DNA from 4 places in the Vallitalea pronyensis genome. Region 2 is predicted to be linked to each of the others. Evidence: riboswitches for the same ligand, from Rfam matches in the RefSeq annotation. Region 2 holds a riboswitch; each other region holds the start of a gene.
The links. A riboswitch is a leader RNA that binds a small molecule or an ion and turns the genes downstream of it on or off. The one in region 2 is predicted to bind cobalamin.

Region 1: it holds a riboswitch for cobalamin, as region 2 does, so the genes downstream of both, HZI73_RS05495 (sirohydrochlorin cobaltochelatase) here and HZI73_RS23835 (cobyric acid synthase) in region 2, are expected to answer to the same signal.
Region 3: it holds a riboswitch for cobalamin, as region 2 does, so the genes downstream of both, HZI73_RS24845 (ABC transporter permease) here and HZI73_RS23835 (cobyric acid synthase) in region 2, are expected to answer to the same signal.
Region 4: it holds a riboswitch for cobalamin, as region 2 does, so the genes downstream of both, HZI73_RS21140 (ABC transporter substrate-binding protein) here and HZI73_RS23835 (cobyric acid synthase) in region 2, are expected to answer to the same signal.

Annotation. Positions count from the first base shown of each region.
Region 1 covers NZ_CP058649.1:1,312,646-1,320,950, reverse strand. Annotated here, with positions in the region: gene HZI73_RS05510 (ABC transporter permease) at 1-131, opposite strand, end outside; gene HZI73_RS05505 (ABC transporter ATP-binding protein) at 128-970, opposite strand; gene HZI73_RS05500 (ABC transporter substrate-binding protein) at 1,036-2,481, opposite strand; gene HZI73_RS05495 (sirohydrochlorin cobaltochelatase) at 2,539-3,405, opposite strand; cobalamin riboswitch at 3,556-3,737, opposite strand; gene HZI73_RS05490 (bifunctional 3-deoxy-7-phosphoheptulonate synthase/chorismate mutase) at 3,829-4,878, opposite strand; gene HZI73_RS05485 (carbohydrate ABC transporter permease) at 5,284-6,132, opposite strand; gene HZI73_RS05480 (carbohydrate ABC transporter permease) at 6,132-7,088, opposite strand; gene HZI73_RS05475 (ABC transporter substrate-binding protein) at 7,215-8,305, opposite strand, start outside.
Region 2 covers NZ_CP058649.1:5,702,089-5,710,393, reverse strand. Annotated here, with positions in the region: gene HZI73_RS23860 (GHMP family kinase ATP-binding protein) at 1-989, shown strand, start outside; gene HZI73_RS23855 (sugar phosphate nucleotidyltransferase) at 1,040-1,774, shown strand; gene HZI73_RS23850 (phosphoglucomutase/phosphomannomutase family protein) at 1,799-3,199, shown strand; gene galE (UDP-glucose 4-epimerase GalE) at 3,217-4,230, shown strand; gene HZI73_RS23840 (divergent polysaccharide deacetylase family protein) at 4,738-5,553, shown strand; cobalamin riboswitch at 5,795-5,966, shown strand; gene HZI73_RS23835 (cobyric acid synthase) at 6,169-7,656, shown strand; gene cbiB (adenosylcobinamide-phosphate synthase CbiB) at 7,782-8,305, shown strand, end outside.
Region 3 covers NZ_CP058649.1:5,940,916-5,949,220, reverse strand. Annotated here, with positions in the region: gene HZI73_RS24870 (macrolide family glycosyltransferase) at 1-718, shown strand, start outside; gene HZI73_RS24865 (PadR family transcriptional regulator) at 709-1,248, shown strand; gene HZI73_RS24860 (ABC transporter substrate-binding protein) at 1,340-2,923, opposite strand; gene HZI73_RS24855 (ABC transporter ATP-binding protein) at 3,004-4,653, opposite strand; gene HZI73_RS24850 (ABC transporter permease) at 4,650-5,501, opposite strand; gene HZI73_RS24845 (ABC transporter permease) at 5,584-6,549, opposite strand; cobalamin riboswitch at 6,701-6,878, opposite strand; gene HZI73_RS24840 (helix-turn-helix domain-containing protein) at 7,204-8,031, opposite strand; gene HZI73_RS24835 (arylsulfatase) at 8,203-8,305, shown strand, end outside.
Region 4 covers NZ_CP058649.1:5,080,824-5,089,128, forward strand. Annotated here, with positions in the region: gene HZI73_RS21120 (hypothetical protein) at 144-347, shown strand; gene HZI73_RS21125 (hypothetical protein) at 503-1,102, opposite strand; gene HZI73_RS21130 (ABC transporter ATP-binding protein) at 1,456-2,232, opposite strand; gene HZI73_RS21135 (FecCD family ABC transporter permease) at 2,262-3,308, opposite strand; gene HZI73_RS21140 (ABC transporter substrate-binding protein) at 3,357-4,409, opposite strand; cobalamin riboswitch at 4,576-4,754, opposite strand; gene HZI73_RS21145 (replication-associated recombination protein A) at 4,861-6,183, opposite strand; gene HZI73_RS21150 (TrmB family transcriptional regulator) at 6,496-7,176, shown strand; gene lysA (diaminopimelate decarboxylase) at 7,222-8,305, shown strand, end outside.

The DNA of each region.
Region 1 (8,305 bases), 1.9 Mb from region 2:
ATCCCTAAGCCAAAAGCAATCATATAAAGTAAGGGACTGATAATGGCACTGATGGTAATTTTCATAAAGTTTCTTTTGAAAATAACCCATTCATCCCATATAATGGGATACAACTCTTTGAAAACCCTCATAATGCTTCCACCTTTTCCTTCGTATATTTCACATAAACATCTTCCAGATTGGACCTTCTTATTAGCACATCATCCACTTGCTTATGGGAATATGCTGTGGCCTCTTCTCTTGTATTAAAATAGGCATAGTGTGTTTTTTGACCATCAAATACTTCCACTACATAAGCTTGTACATCTTTTAACAGTTCATGGGGCGTGTTTTCTATGACAATTTTACCATGGGTCATCATACCGATGCGATCACATAGTACCCTGGCTTCTTCTATATAATGGGTGGTTAAGATAATCGTTAACCCCTCGCTTTTTAGATATTTTAATAAGTCCCATATGCTTCGACGAATAGCAGCATCCAATCCTACTGTTGGCTCATCTAAGAATAAAATCTTCGGACGGTGCATCACAGCACGAATAATCATGAGCTTTCTTTTGTTACCCCCTGACAGCTTAGCCACTAACTTATGGGCATCTTGATCCAATTTGGCAAAGATTAGCAATTCTTCTATACGTGTTTTCATCTCTTTTCGCTGCATGCTCTGGAGCATACCATGGTGAATGAGGGTTTCATAAACCGTAAACTCCCTTTGCAGGCTATAATGCTGTGGTACAACACCTATCTGAGCTTGTATATGCTTCTGCCCTCTTTTAACCCTTTCATTCATGATATGCATATCACCAGAAGTGGGTGGCAATAGGGTGGACAACATTTTAATGGTGGTGGTCTTACCTGCACCGTTTGGTCCAAGTAAGCCATAAAAGGTTCCAGCTTCAATATCTAAATTCAACCCGTTAACCGCAGGGTTTTTATCGTATTTTTTTATGAGATCTCTGGTCTTAATCATCGCTGTCCCTCTTTCATATATGGGTTATGAACGTTCACTTCTATACCATGATGACATGAACGTTATTAGAAATCCCTCAGTCTCTCCAATAGACTATAAAGGGCTTCCACTGTATAAGGGTCATCTGGCTTAAAATAACCATCCATGAGTTGCATCTCACCATGGGCAACTACTTTATTTATCATCAGCTCTTGGTTATGCCCTTTAATATCTTTAATGGTTTTAAAATCCTTCTGACCAGTCAAATCCTTAATGATATAGATAAAATGTGCTATATCTGATCTTGTTACAGCATCATGCCTACCGAAAGTTTCATTTCCCGTCTTATCGCGTTTGGGTAATAAGTAACCACGCATGGAAACAGTCTCTATCTGGTCAAAATCTGCATCCTGCTCTGTCACATCTAGGTATTTCCCATAAGTATGCAGGTGTTTCTTTACGTCGTAATAGTCACTTCCTGTTATGGTAAACATTTGAAGCCTTCGTTGATTGTATACAATATGGCTAAAGACTTCACGTGTTAACGGTATATCATTGCTAACCTTCGTCTCGTCAATCATCACTTCTGGATAGAGAATCCTTGCCATATCCCTTACCCCTTTCACATAACGAAAGGTATATTGATTAACCAGAGGATGAAGCAATTCATAAACTTCACCTTCACGTATTGCTTTTACTTGTCTGAACTTGTCCTGCTGGTTGATGGAAATAATACTTCCCCCACCATCCCGTACACCTTGTAGCGTAAAATAGACATCGATGACCTCTTGGTTACGTTCGATATGCGAAAATCCATACCTTACTTGAGGTTGATTGGGGATAGAAGGTTTGGCATCTTTGACGATGTTTATTCCCCCTGCTAGGTCAATGGCTTCAAAGAGTAATGACCCTTGTGCAGGTGTCCAGAATCCCTTTTGGGATGTTTCTACAAAAACTGTTTTCTTCTTTTTTATCTGAGATGTTATTTGTTTTATTTGGTTTAGTTCAGCATGATAATCCTTTAACATCCTATTCGCTTGGTCCTCTTTTTGGATTAACATGGCAAGCTTTTGTATGTAGTAATCAAAGTGCTGAACAGACTTTGGCATAAGGGATACAACCCATAGACCATTACTTTCCAGCTTGGATACAACCCGAGGATACTGCTGATTAATCTCTGGTGTAATCAAGACAAGATCTGGCTTGGCCTTAATGAGTTTATCCATATCGGCTTCATGATCCATGGCATACCTTGGCAGATCAACTACCCTGGCAGGATAATGAGAACCCTTATCTACACCAATAAGATGGTGAGAAGCCTCTAATGCATAGATATTCTCTGTATGAACGGTGGATAAACTCACGATACGACTAGGAATTTTGTGTATCATAATTTTATTACCTACATCGTCAATAAACACGTGATGATCCACTATCTTACTGGCATCTTTTGTACCATGAATGGGTATATCCCGCCCAAGTACAAGCCCTATAAGGATGATGCTGCCTATAATGGGTATCCATTTTTTCATAAGCCTGCTTCCATTCCTTTCCATAAAAACGCCATAGCTTCTGCAACGGTAATGGTTCTATTTTTCATCAACCAAAGCTTCATTTGCATGTTGAACGAATAATTCTCTAATGGATGAAAGTTCTCCTAGCCCTTTTAGTACGTAATCCACATCGTATCCTTTGGCTTTAAACATCACTTTCCAGCTATCTTCTTCGTCACCAGCCATATCGTTATAGGCATGATCACCAGCTACAATCATAAGTGGCATCAATAATACTTTCTCATACCCGCTTTGCTCTATGTCTTTTGCTACATCTTCAAAAGAAGGTGACCCTTCTACTGTTCCAATAAAAACTTGAGGATAACCTGCATGTTTGAAGGCATAATCAAGGGCTGGGTAAGCGCTATTGGCATCATGATGTGTACCGTGTCCCATAAGAACAACGGCTGTCTTTTCATCCACATCGGGTACTTCATCCATCATGGCTTCAATAACCCGTGTATAATCCTCTACACTAGATAATAAAGGTTTGCTGACGTTGAGTATTTCAAATTTATCCTTAAATGGATGAAGCGCTTCATTCATCTGGTCATATTCTTCACCGTTAATCACATGGGTGGGAACCACAAGAACTTCTCCATAACCTTTTTTATAGATATGCTCAATTTGTTCTTCAACATTTTTGTAGGTGACTTGATCACGTTCTTTGTAGATATCAATGATCATCTGGGATGTAAAAGCGTTAAAGGCATCATACTCTGAGAATGTGGCACCCAATTCTTCTTCTAAGGCATCAATACTTACAACCCGATTCTCAACAAAACTTGATCCAAAACTCACAACTAATAAAGCTTTCTTATCTGTTTTACTATTGACCCCCTGGCATCCTGTTAAAGCTAATACCATCATAAGACTTACTACCATGATTATTATTTTCTTCATCCTTTATATCTCCTTTAAATTTAAAATAAAAAACCACTTATCCAAAGATAAGTGGTTCAAGCATTCAATTATGAAAACAACAGGATTGCAGTAAAGCTTACTAGATACAATCGTTGTTTATAAATTTTGCCCCTATTACCCGTAGAGTTTTTGCAAATTTCTGAGCAGGCAGGTCTTCTGACTTAAGCTTCAACGTACAATCATCCCTTCCCATCCCTTATGGACAGTGGTTATGATGATAACTCAGCTAATACAGCGGCGGGACCGTGCAGGATTTCAACCTGCTTCCCTATTATCCGTATCAATACGGCACCTGTTCATCGACATATGTAGTTAAGTACTATACTACAATGGACAAGAAGGAAAGTCAATATGCTTTTTTAAATTATTTGCATATCAAGACTGTTAATTTATACTATCCCTTCATGCTTCCAGTGCTCCAAGCAGTTCTTGAAATTCTTCAGGGTCTAACTGCTGCCGGCTATCGGATAATGCCAGTTCTGGTTTGGGATGAACCTCTACCATTAAGCCATCAGCCCCTACAGCTAAAGCTGCTTTTGCAATGGGTTGTATAATGTCTTTTCTTCCCAGTGAATGGCTGATATCAACAATAATGGGAAGCTGTGTCTCCTTCTTAATGATTGGAATGCTGGAAATATCCAATGTATTTCTTGTTTTGTTTTCAAACGTTCTGATACCCCGTTCACAAAGAATTATTTTTTTATTCCCTTGAAGAGCGATATACTCTGCAGCAAATATGAATTCTTTAATGGTGGCACTCATACCCCTTTTTAATAAAATGGGTTTGCCTGAAGCACCTGCACGTTTTAACAATTCAAAATTCTGCATGTTTCTTGCCCCAATCTGTATCATATCAATATGTTTGGCTACCGATTCAACCTCACTTCCATCAACAACTTCTGATACCGTAATGAGATTATGCTTTTTACCCACATGAGACAGTATTTTCACACCCTCTTTGCCTAAACCTTGAAAATCATATGGTGATGTGCGGGGCTTGTAGGCTCCTCCTCTTATAAATTTTATGTTATTACCTTTTAATAGTTGAGCTATTTTCTCAGCGTATTCTAGGCTTTCTATGGCACATGGACCTGCAATAATATAGGGTCCTTCTTTTTCAAGATTAAACATTTCTTTTATGGTACAAAATTTTACTTTGTTGATATCACTCACTAGAGGTAATTTTTCATGGCTGATGCCCATAAATTCCAGATTCACCTTAAATATATGATTAAATATATCACCAATCATTTTACCAGATAATGGTCCCTCGTTCTTTTCAATGATGTTTCTAAGCATTTCCTCTTCTCGCTCCGGGTCAAAATAGTCGCTACTGACTTTATCTTTTAGCTCTCTAATCTGCTTGATTAATGCTGCTCTAGCATTTAATGATTGTAATATATGTTCATTCACTTCATCCACTTGTTGCCTCAAAGCTTGAATTTTTTCCATGAGTTCACTTCCTTATTCTTAAATATTCGATTGCTATTATTGTTAGTCATGCATTGTTACAGACTTCATTTAACCTTTTATGTCGTTTTTATAAGCTCATTCATTATGTCAATCTTCATCAAATGGTTCTTAATCTTGTACATGTCATGCCATGCATATGGTTGATTGGTATTATTTATATGGCATGTCCAGCAACAACAAATTGTCGTACACCAATATATATTATATATTACTGATTGTTTTTTTTCAATATACTGACAGTTTAATCTTTTTCTAGCTATAGCTGTAACTGACAAAAATAACCCTTAATCTATTAGTCGTAATAGATTAAGGGTCTAAACGTAACAAGCTTACTATACATAATATTTATCATTATCTAAAACCATGCTATCTCTGGGAAGTTACTTATTCCTTAACCCCTCCAAGTGCAACACCTGCAATAATGTACTTAGATAGGATAAGATAGATGATTAATAGGGGTATAATGGTCATGGTAACACCAAGGTAGATACCGCCTAGCTCCGTTCGATAAATATCTGCTTTGAGTAACTGGACAAGCATGGGCAAGGTATATTTTTCTTGGGTACTGATGAGCATAAGTGGTGTTAAGAAGTTATTCCATGAACCAACAAATGTAAAGATACCCATGGTCGCTAGTGCTGGTTTTAAGATAGGCATAGCAATACGATGGAATGTCTTCATTTCATTGGCCCCATCGATTCTAGCCGCAGCCACCAAGTCCTTTGGAAAAGTCGCCAGCAAATACTGCCGTAGGAAAAAGACCGTCGCTGGTGAAGCAATTGCTGGAAATATAAGGGGTATATAATTATCTGTCAAACCAACTCTTAAGACCATCTGATAAAACCCTATAAAGCTGATTTGTGCAGGTACCATTAAGATAAAAGCGATTAAGGCAAATATGAATTTACGTCCTTTAAAATCATAGATTACCAATCCATAGGCTGTTAAAGCGGAAAAATATAAGCATAAAAATGTGACAGAAACAGAAATGCTCAAACTGTTGCTAAAGCCTCTTATGATATTAAAGCCTTTTGAGGTTAATATATCATAATTGTACCCCATATAAATACTAGGCACCATGGAAAAGCCTTGTTGAATTTGTTCTGTTGAACGTGTTGCATTCACAATTAATATCCAAAAGGGCAAGATACTGAGAATCAACAAAAGGGCGCAGACACCATATTTAATAACAATCGTAAGATGATGGTATTTACCAAGTCTAGTACTTTTCATTACTTATTCACACCCTCCTTGTTATGACGATTCATGAACTTAAAGATGACTAAACTAATCAATAAAACAATTACCAATAGGACAATGGATGCCGTTGCCGCTACATAGAAATTACGGTTACCTGTAAAGGCTTGCTTGTAGATATACATGGTTAAGGTCTCCACTGCAAAATCAGGTGCTCCATTGGTTAATAAAAACGGTATATCAAACATCTGCATACCGCCTACCAAAGATGTGATTAACACATATAAGGTAATAGGTCTCAGAAGAGGCAATGTAATCTTTTTAAAAATCTGCCAGCTGCTGGCACCATCAATACGTGCCGCTTCGAATAGTGATGGGTTAATACCGAGAATGCCTGCGCTAATCACAATAAATGTACTGCCATACCACATCCAGAATTGGATAAATGCCACAATGAGCCTTGTGCCCGTTTTACTTCTAAAGAAATCAAAAGGCTCTGCTAACACATTGAGCTTCATTAAGATTTGATTAACAGGACCTACTGGATAACTAAATAACGTATAGAATAAAATAGCTACAGATGCGGCTGTTATAATGTTAGGCATATAAAATGTTGTTTTAAAAAGTCCCGCACCTTTTAATTTGATTCGGGTATCTGTGAACCACTTTGCCAACATCAACGCAATGGCTATCTGAGGTACAAAATTGATAACCCAAATAATCCATGTGTTTTGAAGAGCTCTAATAAAATGTGAATTCTTTACTATGGCTACGTAATTTTTCACACCAACAAAATCCAATTTGGTTTCCCAACCTGCTAAATCCGTAAAGCTAAGCACAAATGTATAAATAATTGGATACAATTGAAATAGTATAAAAGCAATAATGAAGGGAGCTACAAAGAAATAGCCATATTTACTGTACTTTGCTTTCCCCATTCTTTTTGAAGTTTTCTTAATCCTTAAAACACCAACATTATTTTCTTGATTCATAATCATGCTCCATTCCAATGAAAGTACATTGCTTAGTTTCCCACTAGAATAAGTATCAACAATAACCTGTTTTATCTTTGAAATTGTTGATACTTATATGTATCACCAGGTGATGGTTCTCAATGTCTAGTAATCCAAATTAGGGAATGCACTTTGTACACCTGCTTTAAAATCTGCCAGTGCAGTCTCTTTATCTTTTTCACCTTTTGAATAGGCTGTTAGTTGTTCTGCAAATAGATTATTAATATCAAGATCGCTTCCTGTCAATATGGATGCATCAATGGATGGTGCCATTTCTGCAAACTTAGCATAATGATTTTGTCCTGCTAAGAACTCTTCTGAATAACTGTCTTTGATGGACTCCACCACACTTTGATGGGCTAAAAAGTCCCCACTGTTTTTTGCATACTCTGTTAAGAAATCTTTATTTAAAGCAATATAGTTAATCAAATCAACTGCCGCTTTCTCCATTTTGGTACCTTCACGAACCGTTAACCATGTGCCGCCCCAGAAATAAGGTGATGGCCCTTGAATCATACCCCAATCGCCAGATGTGGACTCACCTGTGTTGGCGTTAACTGCATTTGACTTAAGCACATAATGAAGTCCCCAGGTTGGCAAGAAATAACCCATGACTTGGTCATTGGACATGGAGGCAAACCAGCTTTCAGTCCACTGCTCCGCTTGATTGGTTAGTCCCTCACTTTCAAGCTTTTTACCAATCTCTAACAATTCTTCTGCTTTTGGGTCGATAACAAACTTATTATCCACAACCCAGCCGTTCTCTCTTGAAGCTAAAAATACGTTTTGTAAATCCCCTAAACTACTCACAAGTTTTGTTTCCCCACCTGATTTGTCATTGACTGTTTTAGCCGCTTCATAGAATTGATCAAAATCAGATAATAACCCTTGAACCTCCTCTGGCTCACTGACACCAAGGTACTTCTTGGCTAAGCTTCTTCTATAGAAGAATGCACCAGGGGTAGCCTGCCAGCTCATGCCTTTTAATGAACCACTTTCATCTGTAACCGTATCCAGTACATATTGAAGTGTTTCATCTGCTTTTGGTGCAATACCCAATGTTTTTAAATCTTTTGTAAAGTCAGAGTTAACATATTTCTTTACAAAGGCAGCTTCTAGAGCAAAAACATCCGGTGCTGATTTGCCTGAACCTAATACAGGGTCTAATTTTTGCTGATACTGGTCATTGGGTATCA
Region 2 (8,305 bases):
GGTTCCGAGCACAAGGCGTAAAGCGGGAGGACCGAATTATCCATGTCAGGTTAAAAGGTGAACATATTGAAAGAGAAGAAATCATTGATTTAGATAAGCCTATAACCTATGACCATAATCGAGACTATATTAAAAGTGCCATCAATGTGTTAAGGCGCAAAGGGTATGGCATAACATCCGGTTATGATATCCATATGGATTCGGATATTCCTATTGGTAAAGGGATGTGTTCTTCTACAACCATGACAGTGGTCTTCATTAAAGTGCTTCTTGAACTGATGAATCATCCTGATAAACATGATCCGGAAAAAATAGCTTTATTAGCCTTTGATGCAGAAGTAGCAGAGTTCAATGAGCCAGGTGGTCTCATGGACCATTACGCGTCAGCCTATGGGGGACTTTTACACTTAACATTTAATAAAGAGAAAACGTGTGTTAACCCTTTGCAAACGGAAATCCCTGGGTGTTTTATCTTATTTGATTCATTGGAAGATAAACAAACAACAAAAGTTCTGGCAAGTGCCAAATTTCCTGTACTTGAAGCCATTCATGAGCTTGGAGAATATGGCATTTCCAGTATTCGTGATTTTGTAGAAAACGAAGATTATTTGATGTATCTAGAAAAACTATCGCTAGCAAGACAAGTGAAAGTAAAAGCGAATATTGATAATTATAAAACATTAAAAGAGGCAGAAAAGATGTTTGCCAGCGGTAACATTGATTCAGAGCGGTTAGGTGAATTACTAAAAAGACACCATGGTAATCTGAGAGACGGATTAGGCATATCCACATCAAAGATTGAAGAAATTCTAAATACAGCTTATGAAAATGGTGCATTAGGCGGTAAAATCAATGGTTCTGGTGGTGGTGGATGTTGCTACGTCTATGCACATGAAGCTGACAGTCAGAAAATCTTAGATGCTGTTTGTGATAAAGGTTACTGGGGCGTTATTCTTAAGCAGGATTCAGGGGTTCGTGTGGATAAATAGCATATCGCAGTTTGATAGCAGGTTACAAGCATAAAAGGAGGATGACATACATGAAAGCAATCGTACTAGGAGCAGGAAAAGGGACACGATTACAATCTGAACAATACAACATGCCAAAAGTACTACGTAAGGCTAATGGTAAACCATTGCTTCAATATGTTCTAGAAGCACTGAATTTTCTAAAAGAAGAAGATATGACCATTGTGGTTGGTTATAAAAAAGAGATGGTCTACGATGCCATCAAGGGCAATTATCAATTTGCCACACAAGACAAGCAGTTAGGAACGGGTCATGCAGTCCTTGTAACAGAAGATGTATTCAAAGGTTACAAAGGACCTATATTGGTAGCTTATGGTGATATGCCTTTATACAAGCGAAGTACCTATGAAAAAATGTTTGAGATACACGACAGTGAAAAGGCGACCTGTACGGTATTAACTGCAGTTATCGATGATCCACCAGCCTATGGACGTATCATTAGAAATACAGACAATCAAATGATAGGCGTTATAGAAGCCAAAGATTGTACCAAGGAGCAGTTAGCTATAAAAGAACTGAATGTTGGCGTCTATGTTTTTGACAGTGAATTCCTTTTTGAAAACCTGAAAAGTTTAAAAAATGATAACATCCAACAGGAATATTATTTAACAGATATACCAAAAATGGTCATGGAGCAAGATAAGAAATTAGTGACCCATACCATCTATCATACCAACGAAGTATACGGTGTGAATACAGTGGAAGAACTTGAATTTTGTGAACGTGTATTAAAAAATCAGCCCTAGACAGAATGGAAAGGAATGAGACAGATGATTAAATTTGGAACAGGTGGATGGCGAGCCATCATAGGTGACGAATTTGTAAAAACCAATATTCAGCTTCTAACACAAGCTTTAGCCAATAAAATGATAAAAGAAGAAACCAAGTCTTTTGTGATTGGTTACGATCGACGATTCTTGTCCGATCGGAGTGCTCAGTGGATGTCAGAAGTATTAGCAGGCAATGGCATTCAAGTTTATTTTATTAACCGTATAGCACCAACACCCATGGTGATGTACAGTGTAAAAGCCTTGAATCTTCAATATGGAGCAGCAGTAACAGCCAGTCATAATCCAGCCGATTACAACGGTATTAAGATCTTCACAGAAGGTGGAAGAGATGCCGGTAAGGACGTGACAGATGACATTGAACATTATATGGAAGATGTAAAAGACATTCAGTTAATCCCCTTTGATAAAGCTCTTGAAAAGGGCACTGTAATGATATATAATCCTTTTAATGATTACATTGACACCATCATTAACCTTGTTGATCTGGAAGCCATTAAGAAAAAGCAGTTAAAAATATTGCTTGATCCCATGTATGGTGTGTCCAAGACATCCCTTCAAACCATTCTTATGACGGCTCGCTGTGAAGTGGATTTAATCCATGACCGTCATGATACCCTATTTGGCGGCAGACTGCCTTCACCAAGTGCTAAGACATTAGGACGTCTGAAGAACGAAGTAGTAGAAAAAGGCTATGACTTAGGGATTGGAACAGATGGCGATGCTGACCGTCTGGGTATTATTGATGAAAAAGGCAATTTCATTCATCCCAACGCTATTATGGCATTATTGTATTACTACTTATTAAAGTATAAAAATTGGCGTGGACCAGTCGTACGAAACTTGGCAACAACACATCTATTGGATAAGATTGCAGAAGGCTTTGGTGAATCATGCTATGAAGTACCTGTAGGGTTTAAGCATATTAGTTCTAAGATGGAAGAGACAGATGCCCTTATTGGTGGAGAAAGCAGCGGTGGTTTAACCATTCGGGGACATATCAAAGGCAAGGATGGGGTGTTTGCAGCATCTCTATTAGTGGAGATGATTAGCGTAACCAATAAACATCTATCCAAATTATTAGATGATATTCATGAGCAGTTCGGTAAATTTGACATGGTAGAAGACAGTTTTGATTTTAAAGTAGAAGATAAAGAGCGTTTATTAAACTTGCTTTACACCCATAAAAAAATACCTGAATTTAGCTATGAAGTGGATCGTGTCAGCTATATGGATGGGGTTAAAGTATTCTTCAAAAATGGTGGATGGATCATTGCACGTTTTTCAGGAACAGAACCACTTCTTCGTGTTTTTGCTGAGATGGATAGTATGGATAAAGCAAAACAGGTAAGTGAAGAAATGAAGGCATTTTTAGATATCTAAGAGAGTGAGGTTAGATGATGCATATATTAGTCACCGGTGGGGCTGGGTATATTGGTAGTCATACAGTTGTACAATTACTTCATGCAGGTTATGAGGTGATTATTGTGGACAACTTCTCCAATAGTAAACCAGAATCCATCAAACGTATTCAAGAATTAGCTGGAAAGTCCGTAACATTTTATGAAGTGGATCTATTAGATACAGAAGCACTTGAAAAGGTTTTTAAAGCCCATACACTGGAAGCTGTCATTCATTTTGCAGGGCTAAAAGCAGTAGGTGAGTCCGTATCCATACCCATCAAATATTACCATAATAATATAACGGGCACCCTAGTGCTGTGTGAACTCATGAAAAAATACCAAGTAAAGAAGATGGTATTCAGTTCATCTGCTACCGTCTATGGTATGCACAATGTATCACCATTAACAGAAGACCTCCCGTTAAGTACCACCAACCCTTACGGCAGCACCAAAATGATGATCGAACAGATTCTACAGGATATCCATGTATCCGACCCAAGCTTTAGCATAGCACTTCTTCGCTACTTTAACCCTATAGGTGCTCATGCCAGCGGCCGTATAGGCGAAGACCCCAACGGCATACCCAATAACCTCATGCCCTATATCACACAGGTGGCCATCGGCAAACGAGAAAAATTAAGTATCTATGGCAATGACTACAACACGCATGATGGCACAGGCGTCAGAGACTATATCCATGTAGAAGACTTAGCTAACGGCCATCTAAAAGCCCTAGAAAAAGTCATCACATCACCAGGCATTGACGCCTACAACCTAGGCACAGGTAAAGGCGTCAGCGTCCTTGATGTGGTGCACAACTTTGAAAAAGCCACAGGCGTTACTATCCCCTACACCATAACACCCAGACGACCAGGCGATATTGCTACCTGCTACGCAGACCCATCTAAAGCACTATCAGCTCTCGGCTGGAAAGCCAAGAAAAGTCTCGAAGACATGTGCCGAGATTCATGGCGCTGGCAAACCAATAACCCCAATGGTTATGATGTATAGCCCTACATCATAACAGTGAATTATTATTTCAGACTAACCATAATACAAAATACAACCCCATACATCATAAGCACATACAAACATCAACATACACTGGCTAAAACTACGGTTTTTACTAACCAGCGTGTGGCACACAAACAAAAACGATCTATGGTCATCATGAACGATTTTTACGGCTTGTTGCCATTCCTTTAAACCCAATAAAGCAACAAACGTAACGTGAGTGAATGATGACCATCGATCGTTTCACTCAACTTCCGTTGTCCACTAACCCCTTCTTTTTCTTATCAATCTCATAAAAATCCATTCTAATAACCTGCATAAAACACCCATATATCTTAATTTTAATCTTGCCCATTTTTTTATGCTATCCCTCTCAAAACTAATAACTATACCCATTAGCATGATACAATCCTTTACCCCTAACAAACAATATACACAATCATATAATAAGTGGACGCTACCTATAATATAATAAAACAAGACAATTTAGAAAGCATGACGTCCATGAAAAAATTATATCTCATTAAAATCAATCGAAAAGTATTAATTGTCATCCTGATGATTATACTTCATCTCATCGCGTATATGATTCTATACAATGTCAATACCATACGATGCAGTATTCAAAATACCAGTGGAAAATTAGCCATTATCATAGATGATTTTGGGCAAACCCGTGAAGGCGTAGAAGAAATGATGACCATTGATGAACATCTAACCTTTGCTGTCATGCCCTTTATGGAATTTACCAAAGAAGATGCCATCAAGGCGAAAGACTTAGGATATGAAGTGATTATCCACCTGCCCATGGAAGCAAAGGGTGGCAGCCTTAGTTGGCTTGGACCCCGCCCCATCCTATGCAACATGAAGAAAAATGAAGTTAGAAAAGTGGTAGAAGATGCAGTAGCAGATGTACCCTATGCTATTGGTGCTAATATTCATATGGGCTCAAAAGCCTGCTGCCAAGAAGAAATTATGGAAAGCATTTTTGAAGTGGTGAAAGAAAAGAGACTCTATTATTTTGTAGACAGTCGCACATCCAATAAAACAGTAGCCAAGAAAAAAGCTGATGAAATGGGTGTCTTATGTTATGATAACAACGTTTTTTTAGATGGGCAAAAACCCAAGAGTCACATGATTAAGCGGTTAAGAAAAGCAGGAGACTTGGCTTTAAAAAAAGGTCAGGCAATAGCCATTGGTCATGTAGGTATTGAAGGCGGCGTAGCTATGGCAGAGGCAATCGAGGAGATGCGGGAGGAATTTGCTGAACGGCGTATAGAATTGGTGTTTGTATCCGAATTGGATGATGATGTCTATTAACACCATATTGTTCATCAAATACTTAGGGTTTATTCTTAACTTGTACGTAGATTACTTAAGCCATCATTGTTATGCGTTATATCTTTCATGTTTGCTAAATATTAGCTATGCTTAAATAATATAAGTATTTATTGATTTTGTTGCTAGAATAGCATATAATGGGTTAAGAGTATGACGTAAATTGAATAATGAGGCTGTCACATAAAAACATGATATACACGTTATTTCGTTTGGATGAGACAGCCCAAGAAGCACACTAAGTTGCAAGGAAGCTGGTGAAAGTCCAGCACAGCCACCGCTACTGTATGTACTAACTCATGCGCAGGAAACCACTGAATAGGTTGCTATTTGGGAAGGATGTGCATCAGGTTTGAGGTATAAGTCAGGATACTTGTCTAGGGTGCTAACCATCCCAATTGCGAGTGGAAATATGGGTTTGTTTTTATACTTTCTTTGATGATATGACATAAGCAAAAGCATTATCATAGCATCCTTTCTTAAGACAAATCCATCATATATCCTTCCATGAATAACTGAATAATAATAAACTTGATGGTGTTGCATCTTCTAAGGAACATGCCTTCCATCCAGCAAGATGAAAGTGGAGTGAATACAATGAGTCATAATATCATGTTTCAAGGAACTGGTTCCACAGTAGGAAAGAGTATCTTAACGGCAGCATTATGCCGTATACTAAATGATGATGGTGTATCCGTTGCGCCTTTTAAATCACAGAACATGGCCCTTAACTCATTTGTTACAAAAGATGGTAAAGAAATGGGAAGAGCACAAGTGGTACAAGCAGAAGCAGCAAGGGTTGAACCACATGTAGCCATGAATCCAATATTGTTAAAACCCACAAGTGATGTGGGCAGTCAGGTTATACTTAATGGTAAGATACATAAAAATATGACTGCAAGTGAGTATTTTAGTCTTAAAAAAACCTTCAAGGAAGAGATCATGAATGCCTATCACCAGTTAGAAGAGACGTATGACGTGATTGTCATAGAAGGAGCAGGAAGTCCGGCAGAAATTAACCTAAGGGAAAACGATGTTGTCAACATGGGCATGGCTGACATGGTGGATGCTCCAGTCATTCTAATTGGTGATATTGATAAGGGTGGGGTGTTTGCTTCCATCTATGGCACAGTTATGCTTTTGGAACCAGAAGAAAGAAAACGCATCAAAGGATACATCATTAACAAGTTCCGTGGGGATGTGAACATTCTTCAGCCGGGAATCGATATGTTCTATGAGAAATTACAATTACCTTGTCTGGGTGTTATTCCTTATGAACCTCTGAAAATAGATGATGAGGATAGTGTAACGGAACGATTTGACCGTCAGGAAGAGGCGGCAATCATCATTGGTGTTATACGTTTGCCTTATATGTCTAACTTCACTGATTTTACTGTTTTTGAATTAGAAGACGATGTGACAGTAAGATACATAAAAGATGAAAAGGATTTTCAAGGCATTGATTTGTTAGTCATACCTGGCAGTAAGAGCACCATTAAAGATATGGCTTATCTCCATAACTCGGCCATGAAAGAAGGCATTTATCGTGCTCATAGAAGACAAGTACCCATCATCGGTATCTGTGGCGGTTACCAGATGCTAGGGGATACCATAGAAGATGAAAAAGGTGTAGAAACGGCCATGTCCAGTATTAATGGATTAGGCTTGCTGCATATGGCAACTCATATGGAAGAAATCAAGCAAACCACCCAAGTAAAAGGAAGGCTGCTGACCACATCACCTTTTGGAGCGGATCATCAGCATCTTCTAGTGGGTGGCTATGAGATACATATGGGCAAGACAGAATTACTGGATGGATGTGAGCCTTTTATCCAGTTGGAAGATGGCCGTTGTGATGGTGCAATTAGTGAGCGCAAGGACGTTATGGGCACTTATCTCCATGGTATATTTGATAACGATGAATGGCGCAATCTTATCTTGAATGATATACGAGAGAAAAAAGGTTTAGAAAAAAGAACCGATGTGGATTTTGCCAAGGAAAAAGACATGGAGTACGATAAGCTGGCTAAGCTTGTTCGAGAGCATATGGATATGGATGCCATTAAGGAGATTATCTATAAATAATGGATACGGATGGTGTATAGGATAACAATACATCAAAAGTATGGTAGAGAATACAAGGTGTTTCATGGTGTTTTTGACAGAATAGAAGCCAGTAAAGAGGTGTAGACGTGGTAAAAGCAATCAGCATGATAGGCATAGCAATGGCATTAGACTTAATCTTCGGTGATCCTGTTAGGATCCCTCATCCCATTATCTATATAGGGAAATTAATCAGTTGGCTAGAGAAGCGTATCCGAAAAAGCAGGATACCCCTTAAAATAGGTGGTTTTCTACTATTATTGGGAACAGTAGGGGTAACAGCAGGTGTCATCACCCTTTTGTTGCAATTGGGTTATGGGATACACCCTTATGTGAAAGACCTGATGACCATCTATCTTCTTTATACATCTTTAGCAGCTAAATGCCTTAAGGATGAGGTACTAAAAGTATGGAAAGCCTTGGAACAACAAGATTTGATTCTGGCAAGGAAACAACTCTCCTACTTAGTAGGGCGAGATACAGAATCCCTTACGCGAGATGAAGTTATCCGTGGAGCAGTGGAAACGGCGGCTGAGAACACGGTGGATGGTGTATTAGGGCCACTTCTATTCATGGGTTTAGGCATGTTATGGGGCATACCTGTCCAGAGTGTATTTATCTATAAAGCCGT
Region 3 (8,305 bases), 240 kb from region 2:
TCAAACACATGGTATGAACGAACCAACTTTAGAGCAAGTTTTTATAAGCAAAGGGGATTTAAATATTGTATATACAACACATAATTTCAATGGTGATCCTAAAGTGAATGCACCAGAGTATTTGTTTGCAGGACCATCTATGAATCGGTTACAAGATGGAGAACACATCGATTTTTCAGTAGTTGGTAACAGAACACCCATCTATATTTCTCTTGGAAGTCTCAATACCAAGTATTTGGCGTTCTATAAAACATGTATTTCTGCATTACGTGATACAGATTATTATGTGTTCATGTCCATAGGAAAGAAGTGTGATGCTTCACAATTAGGTGATATGCCACTTAATTTCTGTGTAAAAGACTTCTTGCCACAACTTAACATATTAAAGCATTCAAAAGCATTTATAACCCATGCAGGATTTAATAGCGTCAATGAAGCATTATATTATGGCGTTCCTATGCTGGCTCTACCTTTAGTAAATGATCAACATATGGTAGCGAAGCGTATCACATCCATGCAATTAGGTATAACAGGCAATATGAAAGAAGTATCTTCTGATCAGTTGAGAGACACATTGAAGACACTTCTTACCGATAAAGTCATTAATCAAAATGTTATGCGTATATCTCAGGAAATGCAAAATGGTCATAATCATGATATAATAGCAGAAAAGATTGAAGCATATGCTGAAAGAAAGAAGGCAAGTACATGTCCGTAAAAAATAAATCAATATATGCAATATTAGGCATTCTAAACATATTACCAAGCAGTGGTTATGACATTAAAAAATATTGTGATAATGTTCTATCAGGCTTTTGGAATGAAAATTTTGGTCACATCTATCCCACATTAAAAAAAATGTTAGCAGATGGGACCATTGAAATAATGTCTAAAGGAAAGAATGAGAAAAAAATACAATATAAAATAACATCAAGAGGAGAGCAAGCGTTAGACCATTGGTTTTTAGAAGAAACAAAGCTACAACCCGTACGATCTGAATTCATGCTCAAGCTTTTTTTTTCCAGTCATCAACCTAAAGAAAAAGTTCTCCAAATGATAGAGAAGTATAAAAAAGTGCATCAGGACAAGTTAGAGAAATATCGTGTCATGGAGATGGATCTGGAAAAGGGTATTGAAGACATATCCAGTGAACGTGCGAAATATATTAAAGCCACATTAAGGAGCGGCATCTTGTCACATGAAGCAACAATACGCTGGTGTAACGAGACAATAGAAGAAATATGTTAAAAAATAAGCCACGCCATACAAAACGTGGCTTACTCCATAAGGGTTAAATTGAACCAAATGGATATTTAGAATCCTTAGGATTGAGCTATTGTTATTTGATAAAACTCATTTTATTCGGTGCTAAAGGAATACCGATAGATAAACCGTCTTCTGTAAAATATAAATCCACTTTGCCATTATGAGCATAAACAAATTTAGAAAAATAAAGTTGGTAAGAGGGTAATTCTTCGGCATACACTTTTTGTAATGCTTTTAAAAGCCCATGTCTTTCTTCTGTATTAACAGCTGAAAGTTGTTGTTTTAAAAGATTATTCAGTTCTACTGACTGATCATATTGATCACTTGTAGCAGATTTACCAAGAATATCTCTATTTAAGAAAATAGGGTCACCAATAGCTGCACTTTCAACAACGGATATATCAAAATCTCGGCTTATAAGCATTTGGTCCGCTATTTGAATATCTTGATAAACAGCTTCTGCTTTGATACCTGCATGCCGTAATTGTTCTACAATGATATCCACATCGCGTCTAACGCGTTCGTGACCTAGAACTTTCAATCCCAGTATCTTTCCATCTTTTTTATAATAGTCTCCTTCTTTTATGTAGCCCAATTGTTTAAGTATTTGTGCTCCTTTTTCAAGATCAAAAGTGTATTGCTGTACACCTTCCTCAAAATAGCTGCTTTTACTGGGGAATATACCTGCATTGCCTTTAAAGGCATGACCTCTGTGAGCAATATCAATAATATTATCTCGGTTAATGAAATAGGCGATGGCATGCCGGAATTCTTTTTGATTAAAGGGGGCTTTATCATGATTAAAAGCCAGTTTTTTAAAGGTAGCTATATCACGAATAATTGTAATATCTTTATCCTTAAATAACTGCTCAGCATCACCATTTGTAAAAATCGCATCAACTTTACCTTGCAGTAAAGCTTGTGGCTGCATTTGAGGATTCATATGAAAATATTGAAGCTTTTCTACAATGGGGCAGCCTTGATAATAATCTTTAAATGCCTCATAGACATATTCACCTTTTTCACCATTATAAGCTACTAACTTGAAAGGACCGCTACCAATTGTAGCTAATTCAGACAAGTCATGACGTGGATCATCGATATTCTTGTAAATATGTTCAGGTAATATAGGCATACTCCCTGCAATATTACCATAGAAGGGTGCCCATTTTTCTTTTAGCTTAAAGGTAACTTGATGTTCAGAGTTAGAGACAACCCTATCAATGGGTTTAATATTCATCCAAGGAATAGGATGCTCTTTCATATATTCAACAGTAAAAACAATGTCATTTGCTGTGATGGGTGTACCATCATGCCACGTAGCACTATCCTGTAAGTCAAACGTATAGGTATTTTCTTTTTCATTATATGCCCATTTCTTAGCTAAAGCAGGAATAAAGTCACCTTCTTCATTCTTCCATATAAGGGTATCAAAGATGTAGTTCATACGCATAAATCCAGGTCCTCTAGGGATTAATCCATAAGGTGTAGGGTATCCCCAATCACCCGTTCCATCGGGGATAACATATGTTTCTATCAGGTTATTTTCCATGCTCTGGACAGTCCCTTTACCAACTTTTTTACCACATCCTTCTGTTATCAGCATCATGACCAATAATGCAAATAATAAAGTTAAATGTAATACTTTTTTATGCATTTTATAATCCTCCTTGTTATATCACACCTACTAAAAATAGGGTGAAAAATGAATATGAAAATCTTCCTAAAAAGATAATCTTAAAATATTTGGGGAGCTGCTTGGATAAGATTTTTTGTATAAGGATGGTTGGGCGTATGCGTAATGATAGCAGAATGACCACTTTCTATGATTTCCCCATCTTTTAATACGAGCATCTTATCACTTATTTTTCGTGCTAAAGCAATATTATGGGTGATAAAAAGTAATGTAAGACCTCGCTTCTCTTGAAGTTCCATAAATAATTTCATAATTTTTGCTTGTACACTGACATCTAAGGCTGAAGTCGCTTCATCAGCAATTAATAATTTTGGCTGTAGAATCAAAGCTCTTGCTATGGCAACTCTTTGACTTTCGCCTCCACTTAGCTCATAAGGAACACGTCTAAGAAAACGTTCATCTGTAGGTAAATGCACTTCTTCTAAAGCATCCAGCACTTTTTCTCTCTTTTGCTCCTTAGTTCCCATATGAAAGATGTCTAAAGGTTCCTTTACAGCTCGCAACGTATCAAAGTGTCGATTAATGGATGCCAGGGGGTTTTGATAAATGATTTGAACCTGTTTATAAAAAGCCTTATGGTGGCGAACCTCTTTTCCGCAATAAAATAACTTGCCGCTATTCATTTCTTCCAAACCCATGATGCACTTGGCAAGAGTTGTTTTTCCACTGCCGCTTTCACCAACAACGGCTAATGATTCACCTTCGTATACGTTAAAATTAAGCGCTTTTAATACGGTAGTCTTTTGATATTTTTTTGTGATGTTTTCACCTCTAAGTAGAGACATAATACCACCTCGATGACAGGCAATCATACGCCCTTGAATGTCTCTCAATTTAGGTATTTCCTTAGAACAAAGGGTTTGTTTTTGAGTGCATCTGTTAGCAAAGGGACATCCATTTTGTGATGGTTGTATATGCCCCCGTATACCTTGTAAATCTTTTGTGGTGGACATATTGGGATATGCTCGTAATAGACCTCTTGTATAAGGATGTTTTGGTATAGTTAGAATTTTGCTGGCTGCACCTTGTTCCACAACATGACCCCCATATAAAACCACAACGTCTTCTGCTAAACTTCGAGAAACAGAAAAATCATGGGTGATTAAAATTACGGTTTTATCAGCTGCTACTTTTTTGATAAGCTGAATCATGTCTTGCTTTGTTAAGGGGTCTAGGGCAGAAGTAGGTTCATCTAATATGAGGACTTCTGGGTCATTAGCAAGGGCCATTGCCAATAGCACTTTTTGAATCTGGCCACCACTTAATTGGGCTGGATAAGTAAGATGATAGCTTTCACTTATACCTACCTGTAAGAGCAACGCTATTGAACGTTGAATGGCCTCTTTGATAGAACAATAACCATGGCTAATCATAGATTCTTTAACTTGTTCCAGTATGTTGACTGTTGGGTTTAGAAGATCACCTGTATTTTGAAAAACGATGCTTGTTGTATTCCAGCGATACTCTTTCATCTTTTCTTTGGAATACTCTAAAATATTTTGACCATTGACAATGATGTTGCCACTTATTTGTCCTTTGCTTAATCCCATTAACCCAAGCCCAAGACTTGTCTTTCCAGTACCTGATTCACCGATGATAGCTGTAATGCTGTTTTTTTTAAATCTTAAATTAATGCCCTGTATGATGTTGTCATCCCCATAGGCAATATTGACGTCTTTTATGTGTATCACGATATATCTTCCTCCAAGTCAATGCTTTTACGATTTTCTACCGAATAACCCATATAGGATAATGCAAGTAAAAATAAAGAAAGCGTTATGCCTACAGGTAACAACCACCATTTCCAAACCTCTAAATAAGTAAAGGACATGGCATTGCTCATTATTTTTCCAAAGCTAACGACTTCAGGTGCTACTAATCCCAAATAAGAAAAGCTGGCTTCCATAAAAACAGCCATCCTAACATTGCGAATAAAAATAGATAATAGAAGGGGGGAGATGTTAGGAATAATGTGTTTTCTTAAGAGATACATGTTGTTAGCACCAAAGGTTCTAGCTGTTGTTACGGGCAAATCTTTACTACAGATGAGTGCTTGAGAACGCAAAACTTTTAGTGGACCCTGCCAATTTAACATACTGATGATGACAATCAAGGTGATGAGGTTAGGACGTATATAAGAGGCAACTAGTAAGCAGATGATAAATTCTGGAAGTGCTAAAAATATATCACAGATCCTTAAAATGAACCGATCCAAAAGTCCACCTGTTAGGGCTGATAAAATACCTAAAAAGCCTGAAATAGATGTTGCAATTACCCCAACAGACAAGCTAATGAACATAGAAGTCCGTAATCCAAACAGAAGTCTGGAAAAAATATCTTGTCCCATATCGTTTGTTCCTAGGAGATGAATCAATGAAGGTTTAAGAAACACTTCTTTTGTAGAACAAGAGGGTGAGGGTAAGTTCATAAAAGGTACAATCATCACCACCAGTGAAAATAATACCAATAGACAAGTCCCCATTAACATACACTTATCTTTCAAAATTATCTTGATAGCTATCTTTTTTGTCATATCCATACGGAACTTCCTATCCTCTCATACGGGATAAACAAAAGGAAAGGGTCATAATTTCATAACACAATTCATGCTTATCCGTGGGTTAAAATTGTTTACGACTATATGTAAATTGAATGGATTCTGCTAGTCCATTCATCAGAAGCACCATAAATGCTACTATGAGAAAAACACCTTGTAAAACGGGATAATCTCTGGCTTTTACAGCCTCAAAAATGAGACTTCCAAGTCCAGGATAGGCAAAAACAACTTCAATTAGCAGTACCCCCACAAACATTCTTCCCATCATGATTGCAGACAGGGTTAATAGTGTTATAAAGCAGTTCTTGCCTAAATAACGATGTTTAATCAGTCTATCCTTTAATCCTTTTGCCACAGCGGTACCCATAAATGTTCTTTTACTTATGGATATGGCGGTACTTCTTGTTAATAAATACATGTTTGATACTTCGGAAATAACAAGGGTTATAACAGGGAGAACCATATGTACCATTATATCTTTTACTCGAGTCAGACCTGTAAAGGTTGAACAAGGTGTTTCACATCCTCCCATAGGCAGCCAGCCAAGATAGATACTAAAAAACAATAATAAAAGCATACCTAAAAAAAATTGTGGAAATCCACTTATAAACATCATGGCACTTAACAGAATCTTATCCATGGGCTTGCCATGATGATAGCTGCTTTCTATGCCAGTGACATAACCTATGCCTATAGATATCAGCATGCTAGTAACGATTAAAGCCAGTGTCCAAGGTAAATGTAAACGTAAGAGGTCTATTACTTTTTTCTTATAGAAGTAAGAATAACCAAAATCAAATTGAACAATTGACTTGAGATAACGAACGAGTTGTATGGTAATGGGCTTGTCTAATTGAAATTCTTCAAGTAATTGCTGATGCATTTCCGGTGTCATGTCATAGACTACTTGTTCTCCAGCCAGAGCTGTTACAGGGTCACCTGGCAGTAATCTTGGTAGCATAAAGTTTAATAAAACAAGACATACAAAGGCTATACAATAATCCTTGAAAGTTTTAAACTGTTTTTTCACTTCAAAAACTCCTTCAAATGTGCTAACCAATCATAAAAAAACCACCCTGTTAAAGGTGGTTAAGCATTGACAAATTTAATCATATATACAATGCAAATAGAATCTTTTCATCATATCATTTAAATTTGAACAACAAAACTTCCCACCGAAGTCTTCATTCTGAAAAAAGGCAGGTCTCCTGACTTGCAGCTTAACTTACTCTCAAACCTTCCCAGTAGATACCAGTGGTTTATATGATTTCATAACTGCTTACAGTAGCGGGGGCTGTAACGGACTTTCACCGTTTTCCCTATTATCTCTTGTTGAGCACCTTATTTTCTTTTTTTCATGGATATGTATTTAACTAACATCAAGACATATGATATCATGCTTGCAATATGCATGTAGTATGCTTATTATTAACACTGTTGCTTTGTCATCTAAGCGAATCAGCAAATATCAAAATACATTCTTGTAGATTATAATATATTCTATTAAAAAAAACTGTAGCTATAGACACACATTTGGTAAAAATTATGGATTTTATATGCATAGTACTAGACATAAGGTTTTATCATAATCCGTAAAGGAATATAAACATGAAGGACTTTAGAACATGGCAAAACCATGTATAGGGATTTCAGTATCATTCTAGAGTAATCATGATAAGTGTCATCAGTCTTGTTGTAAGGGCATTTGTTTCATGAATGCACTAGGGGATAAGCTGGTGAACTTTTTGAACACTCGACTGAAATAATAGGGATTGGGATAGCCGAGAACCTCACTCATCTGTGAGATGTTCATGGACCCGTCTTCCATATATGCAATAGCTTTTTGAATCTTTAAGCTGTTAAAATGATGATTAATGGTTGTGCCGGTTTGGGCTTTATAGCACTTCCCGATATAGCTATAATCCATGTTTATTTTAGCAGCTATTTTATGTGCATCAAATGTGCTGTGAAGTTGGAGCATCAGAAGTTCATTGACTTTCTTAACAAGCATCTCACTACCCGAATGATGATGGGGTGGGTTAGCAAGAATAGTGTAGAAAATGCTCGTAAGTTCAGCAGCTAAATGGGGTATTTTATAGGGGTTAGAGGCATGATACAGATGATACATGGACTCTAGTTTCTGAAATAGATGTTGCTGATTGCTCATGGTTGTTAGTTGAGGCAATGCATAACATGGGATGTCTGGGCAGGATTCTTGAACGGTTTTACCTAAGGTATCATAGGAGAAAGACACCCAGAACCATGTTGTGCCTATAGGCATATAGGTTTGACTATAATGATGTTTACCTGATTGCCTAAAGAAAACTTGTCCTTCTTTTGCAGCATAGTGTCGGTCTTCTTCACTCACATAAAATGTACCCTTAAGAACAAAAATCAGATAGTTGATATGTGCAATCTGGTTCACATGAATTCTTGGTTTTTTTAACGTTATTTTCCCTACTGCTGACACGTTAGGGAGTTGATTAGCATAAAACTTAATAGCTGACGACATAATGGTCATGGCTCCTTCTTGAATGATGGATGAATCGTAATGTTATCAGTATACATGATAAAGACGAAAAAAGATATGAATTTAGGTGAATGACATGTTATGAAAAGATGATAAGGTGTATAATCATCACTAATAAGCTAGTCATTAAGAATGGATATAGAGGAGATAAGAATGAATGATGTTAAAAAGAAGCATGTCATATTAATTGTTACAGACGATCAAGGGTATGGGGATATTGGCGCTCATGGCAATCCATGGTTGAAGACCCCTAATC
Region 4 (8,305 bases), 620 kb from region 2:
TAAATCTAAATAGACACGGGATATTTCCAGCTTTTGAAATGATCGCGTTTATCCTCTATAAAACAATTTGACTTTCATTTTTTTATGAAATATACTTATGAGTAAATGAGTTTCTCCATTAATACATGGATTGAGGTGATGATATGTCCAAATTAAAAAGATTGGCATACCTAAGTGTGGTTTTCGTCTTGTTAGGTCTCTATGCTGTAGCTATATATTATGCGCTATCCAATAATAAAAACAGTGGTGAAATTGTTGTCTATTGTTTCGCCTCAACTTTTGTTCTTTCCGTCTTTATTACCGTGTTGTTGCGTGTTAAAAAGTATTTGGATCAAAAAGACAGCTAAATAAAAAGCGTGCTAGTCAATCAAAAAAAAAAGGGGCTGTCAGAAAATACATTTTAGGATACTTAATGGCCTAGGAAGATATACTTCGCTTTCGCATAATACTGTATATCTCCCATGTAGTATCGTGAGATGATTTTCGGACAGCCCTTGCTTATTTATATAATGCGTTCAATAATTCTGTCTTCATGGTCTTTGGATGTGACTCTATCCAAGAAAATGTCAAATGAACTTTCCATGATATAGACGATTTCTATTAATTCTTCCACATGATGATACGCAAAATATTCTTCTATATGGCAAGCTTTCATGCTCTTTTCTAATTCAACATCAAGGACTTGTTCTTCAAGTTCTTGAGCCATTTGCAAACTATCTAATGATGTTAACGCATGGGTTATTATGAGTTTTAAATAAGCTTTTTTTACTGCATAATAGTAAGCTAATTGAATAAAACTAAAGCGATCTAATACCATATGAGTCGTTTCAATACATAATTCGCAAAGCACGATAAGAGCATCTTCTTCTGTCACTTGATGTTCTTTTAAGTACTTATAAATAGCATGTATTGCCTGTGCAAAATCTAAATATACCATATATATGTTCTGAAATCTATGTGTTTCATTTTTTAATTTTTCATACATGCAATAAATATCTTCCACATATGTAGCCATATTTTCTTCCATAAGTACTCTTGAAAATAACGCTTCACTTTCTTGTAAAACCTGTTTAAATCGAATCTTTAACATTCCTGCACACATATCCTCTCTAATCGAAACCATAATAAGGGGTCACAATCATTATATATATGCAATTCCCTATAAAAATATGACAATTTTTTGAAAAATAATATATAACTGTAATATTTCGCTACTGTTTAATCCATCACAAAAGTAAAATAATTTATGAGGTAATTATACAAATCAACTTCTAAAATAACTTCATCAAAGGTAATATCCTATTAAAAAAGGACCATCACATCAAGCTTTACATGTTGTTAATGTTTTTTTCAAAGTATAATAGGTCATCTATTATGTTGTTCCACATTAACGTTGCGTCTTGACACGATAGGCCTTTCACTTCCATCTACTATTATTATCGGCTATCTGTGCATTTATTTAACAACTACTTTTTTGTCTTTCATTGTAGGGTGGTCAATCAGTTCTACATCTACGGCATAGACATCTTTTATGGATGTTTTGGTTATGACATCTTCCGGTTTACCTGCACCATAGATTGCGCCATCTTTCAACATAAATATCTGGTCGCTATAACGCATGGCAATATTCAGATCATGAACAATATTAATAACCGTTATGCCTTTTGTTTTGCATAAATCATAGACCAATTCACTGATTTCATATTGGTAGCCTATGTCCAAATGAGATATGGGTTCATCCAGTAACATGATTTCTGTCTCTTGTGCAATGGCTCGAGCTAAGATGACACGCTGTAGCTCGCCACCACTTAATTGAGTTATTTTTTTATCGCGAAAGGCATAAACACCTGTTTCTTTCATGGCTTTGACAACGGACTCTTCATCCACGGTGTTCGCTTTACCAAATCGAGACGTGTAGGGTGCTCTCCCCATCATCACAATATCATATACAGAAAATTCATATTGCATATCTGTTATTTGAGGTACTACCGATACACGTTTAGCCATATCTTTTGGCTTAAGCTTATCAATGTCATCACCATTAATAAATACACGCTTATGTTCTGTTGGTAATAGACGAGCAATGAGTTTCAGCAAAGTGGTCTTTCCAGAGCCATTAGGACCAATGATGCTATAGAATAACCCTTTCTTCATCTGAATGGACAAATTCTCCAATATGCTTCTTTCGCCGTAACTAAAATCTAATTTTTCTGTTTGAACCACACAATTCATAGACTTCACCCTTTTAATGTCCTATTTATTTATACCATTTTTTTCTTACTCTGGTAGAGTAAACCTAAGAAAAATGGTACACCGAATAACGATGTAATAATACCCACAGATAACTCTGCTGGTGAAATAACTGTACGTGCAATGGTGTCGCAAATCACCATAAATATACCACCGACAATCATGGCAAGAGGTATCAAACGCTTATGGTTAGGGCCACTTAGTATCCTAACGGTATGGGGAATAATTAACCCCACAAAGGCTATAATGCCACTTGCGGATACCACTACGGCTACCATTAACGAGGAGACACATAGTATGATTTTCTTGGTACGATGGACATGAATACCTAAGGTACTTGCATCATCATCACCAAGGAGCATAATGTTAAGTTCCTTAGAATACATCCACAAGATAGCAGAACCGATCACCACAACGGGTATAATGAGCATGACTTCACTCCATTTGGATGCATTAAAACTACCTAATGTCCACAAATAGACACTCTCTAATTTATGCCGATTCAGAATCATCAACAATGAAATCAATGCAGAAAATAGATAGTTAATGGATATCCCTGCTAATAGTAAAGTGGTGGTGGGTAATTTCTTTTGTATGGCTGCTATCTTCAGCACAACAAGTACCGTAACCAAAGCGCCAAAAAAAGCACATATACTCACCCCAGTAAACCCAAATACATTACTGCTCAAGTTAAGGATTAATCCGATGGTTGCACCGAGGGCAGCACCTGATGAAATACCAATAACAAACGGGTCTGCCATAGGATTTTTGAATACACCTTGAAAAGCACATCCAACAATAGCCAGTGCAGCACCTGTAAACAAGGCTACGATAATACGAGGCAGTCGTAAATCCATAATAATCGTTACATGAGACGCTTTAATACCATCTAACGATATAATCTGATCAAGTTTTGGAATATGATGTCCCACGATCTTTAAGGTGTTCATAAAATTAACGTTTACCGCCCCAAAACCAAGAGCCAAGAGCACAACCAATATCATCATAACCAATGTTAATATAATTAAGTTCATATTCATGTAGCTTTTTTTTACCATATGTCTACCCACTTTGTTATCTTTCCTAAGTCGTTTATTGCATGTTCATTACTCTTTGCCAATATCAATTTTTGCTGCTTCTGGATGGAATATCTCTACTAATCGTGCAAAACCATCTGCCAACCTTGGTCCTTGTCTAAAAAATAGATTTTCATCCACTTCATATAAATGACCTTCTTTAACAGCTGTTAATGTTTTATAACCTTCTAATCCTTCAATTTGCTGTTTACTATTGTATGAAGAAGAACACATCAGGTACTGAGGATCTTTCTCCACTAATTTCTCAATACTATAACTCCACATGGTACCGTCTGCAGCTGCATTCTCTGCACCAGCCATTTCAATGAGTTGACCAAGGAACGTATCGCCTGTAGCTGCAAAATCACCATATTCACCAAATCCTGTGATAAAATAAGCCGTAGGCTTTTCAAGATCAGCCACTGCTTTGGTATATTGGTCAAAGATTTCTTTCATCTTCGTTACCAAATCTTCTGTCTCCTGTGTACGATTAACCACTTGACCAATGGTTGTCATATAACCATATACACCCTCAAGATTTTCATTCCATGATAAGGCAACCACCTTTACACCTTGCTCATTTAATTGAGCAACGGATTCATCATTCACATGGGAAGAAGCAAATACCACATCGGCTCCTGATTCAATGATCTTCTCTATATTGGGTTCAGTTAAACTCCCTATGGATTCAATGGATAATACGTCACTTGGATAATCACAATAATCTGTTCTTCCAATGACTTTATCACCTACGCCTATTGCGAAAAGGGTTTCTGTCATTTCTGGTGAAATGGAGATGATCTTTTCTGGTTCTTGTTCAATGACAACATCTTTTCCAAAACGATCTTGTATGGTTATGGGGTAATAGTCACCCTCAGCTTCATCTGATGCGTTTTCTTGATCTTCTGTTGTATCCTTCTCTTGTTGCTCATCTTGCGCTTTATCCTCTTCTTGTTCAACCGGATTATTAGCATCTTGATAGGTATCATCTGTTGCCTTCTTCTCACCACAAGCAACTAAACCGAATACCATTAGCCCAACGATTAATAATATGGATATCCATAATCTTATCCCTTTTTTCATGTTACATGTCCTCCTTATACTTTCCTCTTTTTGATTTTACTGCTTTCATGGTAGTGTCTTGTTATTGAAAAGCATAGGTAACAGTAGCGTATTATATCAATAAAAAAACTGTGCATCGGCACAGTAGATTATTCATTCTTATGTTATCTACACCTTCCCACCGAAAGCTTAAAACGTTTAAAAGGCAGGTTTCCTGACTCATGGTTCATCTTACTTTCTCGCCTTCTCGGTTTCCCAATGGCTTATGAGATTTCATCACCAATTACAGTAGCGGGGGCTGTAGTGGATTTTAACCACTTTCCCTTTTAACTTGTGTTGACAAGCACCTTTTACTATGAAATTGTATCTTCTAGTTTTACTAGATACCTTCATTATAAGCCGTAATGAGAATATGTCAAGAAGAAATTGTTTAATAGGACAACAAATATACCCTGTCAATATCTGCATGGTATTAATCATTCCCTTTTATCTTCTTAAAATGTTCCTTAATCGTCTTCTCATAACCCTGTTCAGTTATATGGTAATATTCCTTACCCACTAATTCATCGGGCAGGTATTGCTGGTCCACATAGTGGTTTTCAAAATTATGAGCATATTGATAGCCAATGCCATGACCTAAGTCTCTGGCTCCCCCATAACTGGCATCTTGTAAATATGGCGGTATGGTATGCACTTGTATACGTTTTACATCTTCTAATGCTTTGTTAATGGCCACATATGCTGCATTGCTTTTAGGTGCGCAAGCCACATAGGTAGCTGCCTGTGATAAAATAATGCGTCCTTCAGGCATGCCGATAAAGTTAACGGCATCTGCCGCTGCCATGGCTACTTGAATGGCGTTAGGATCTGCATTACCTACATCTTCCGCCGCACAGATGACAATACGTCTTGCAATAAATTTGGGGTCTTCTCCTGCATAGATCATCTTTGCCAGATAGTAAACGGCTGCATCTGGGTCGGACCCCCGCATGCTTTTTATAAAAGCTGATATGGTGTCATAATGATTATCGCCATCTTTATCGTAATGAATGACTCTCTTTTGGATGCATTCACTGGCCACATCTAAGTCAATATGAATGATGCCTTGTCCATTAGGCTCTGTTGTCAAGATACCTAATTCTATAGCATTCAGTGCTGCTCTTGCATCACCATTAGCCCGATCAGCTAAGAAATCAAGGGCATCTTCTTCAATATGGGCTTCTATATTCCCCATCCCTTTCTCTTTATCCGTGACAGCTCGACGTATAAGTATACGTATCGCTTCCTTGGATAGTGGTTTTAATTCAAATATCCTTGACCTGGATACCAAGGCATTATTCACTTCAAAATATGGATTCTCTGTGGTTGCACCGATGAGTGTGATGGTACCATCTTCCACATAAGGCAATAGTGCATCTTGTTGTGCTTTATTAAATCGATGAATCTCATCAATAAATAGGATGGTCTTACCTAAAGTCATGCCTAACCTGCTGGATGCTTCTTCCACTACTTTCTGGATATCCTTTTTACCAGCCACCGTTGCATTAAGTTGAACAAATTCAGATTTTGTTGTGTTGGCAATAACCTTTGCCAAGGTGGTTTTACCTGTTCCAGGTGGGCCATAGAAAATTAAGGAGCCAAGCTTGTCTGCTTTGATGGCTCTATAAAGCAATTTTCCTTTTCCTATAATATGTTCTTGTCCCACAACCTCTTCAATGGTGGTAGGTCGTAATCTTGCAGCTAAGGGTGACTCTGTTTCTAATGTTTTTTCCCGCATCATATCAAATAAATCCATGTCTATCGCCTCTATTCTTCAAAATCCTTCACCCTTCATTCAATGTTTTCTAGAAATATATGCAATGGCCTTATTCTGTAAATAATTCCATAAAAACATGTCCAATTATCCATGAAGTAAAATATATTAAACTATAGGGTAAAGTTTATATTATCTTTCCTTTACTATATTTATGTTTACAGTCTTATCAATAATAGGTTTATTATACCACAAGTTGGTGTTCTATTAATATGCCTTCTATGTTTTAACTTGACAAAATAATCAACTTGTTTTATAGTAGTTCTATATAGAAACACTATCCGAGGTGATAAAATGGAACTTATAACAGCATTAAAAAATATTGGATTCACCCAACAAGAATCTATTATCTATATAACCTTGTGTAAACACGGTGAATTAACCGGTTATGAAGCTGCTAAGTTATCCGGTATTTCACGTTCCAATGCTTATGCTGCTTTATCTAGCCTTGTTGATAAAGGAAGCGCTTATATTATAGAAGGAACTTCTATTAAATACATTGCGGTTACCAAAGATGAATTAATCAACAATGCCACAAGGTCTTTTAATGAAAATCTTAGCATTATAAAAGAAAGTTTAGATTACAACCCCATTACCAATGACCCCTATGTAACCATCACCAATCCGAACCATGTTATCGATAAAATTAAAAATATGATTATGACATCCAATCATCGCTTATATTTTAGTGCAACGAACGAAATCATTCATACGTTTCATCATGAACTGGTGGATGCTGCTGACCGTCAGATTAAAATTGTGATTTTGTCACCAGAAGAGCCTGATTGTCATTATGATATACATCATCCGACGTATAGTCATGAATCATTAAAGTTGATTGTTGATACGGAAGAAGTCATTACAGGTACGCTGAACCAAGCACTTTATTCCCGTAATAAAACATTGGTAAGACTCATACGGGAAGCGATTATTAACGAAATAGAACTCATCAATAGAAGGACCAACAAAGAATAAAAATGTACCTCATGGTCCATCCATCCACAGAAGGGAGCTTACATTATGCTATCATTACATAATAAAGTATCAGAAGTTACCAATTTTTTTGGAAAGACTAATCCAGTGGATTTAGTCAAGGAATTTGGCAGTCCACTGTATGTGTACAACGAAAATATTTTTAGAGAACGATGCAGCGAACTCAAAAACTTATTAACCTATCCTCATTTTTCCGTTAACTATTCTGTTAAAGCCAATGGCAATCTATCATTAATAAAAATCGCACGTGATGAAGGTCTCAGTGTGGATGCTATGTCACCAGGTGAAATATACGTGGAATTAAAAGCTGGGTTCAAACCTGAGCAAATCTTATATATTAGCAATAACGTATCCAAAGAAGAAATGCAATTTGCAATTGATCATGGTATTCTTACAAGTGTGGATTCCCTGTCTCAATTAGAGATGTTTGGTCAGATTAATGAAGGTGGTCGCGTTTGCGTGCGTTTTAATCCAGGTGTTGGCGCTGGTCATCATGAAAAAGTAGTGACAGGTGGTAAAAAAACAAAGTTTGGTGTGGATCCCAATTTTGTGCCACAAGTCAAAGCCCTTCTTGCGAAATATAAGTTACGATTAGTTGGTATCAACCAACACATTGGGTCACTTTTCATGGAAGGTGGTCATTATGTTGAAGGTGTTCAATCTGTCCTTCGACTGGCTGAGCAATTTGAAAACCTTGAATTTGTCGATATGGGTGGAGGATTTGGTATTCCATACCACAAACAAGCTGGTCAAAAACGCTTGGACCTAAAAGAGTTAGCAACACAACTGGATCAAGTGCTTTTCGACTGGACAAAACGATACGGCAAACAAATTACGTTTAAAATTGAGCCTGGCCGTTACGTGGTAGCCGAAAGTGGTTCTCTACTGGGTACAGCTCATGCCATTAAAGAAAATTACGGTATGAAATATGTGGGAACTGACCTTGGTTTTAATGTGCTTAAGCGTCCTGTCCTGTATGATTCACATCATGATGTGGAAATCTATCGTGAGTCCAACAGACCTTCTACCCATACAGAAGTGGTTAATATTGTTGGTAACATCTGTGAAAGTGGCGATATTATTGCTAAAGAAAGAGAACTTCCCGAAATAT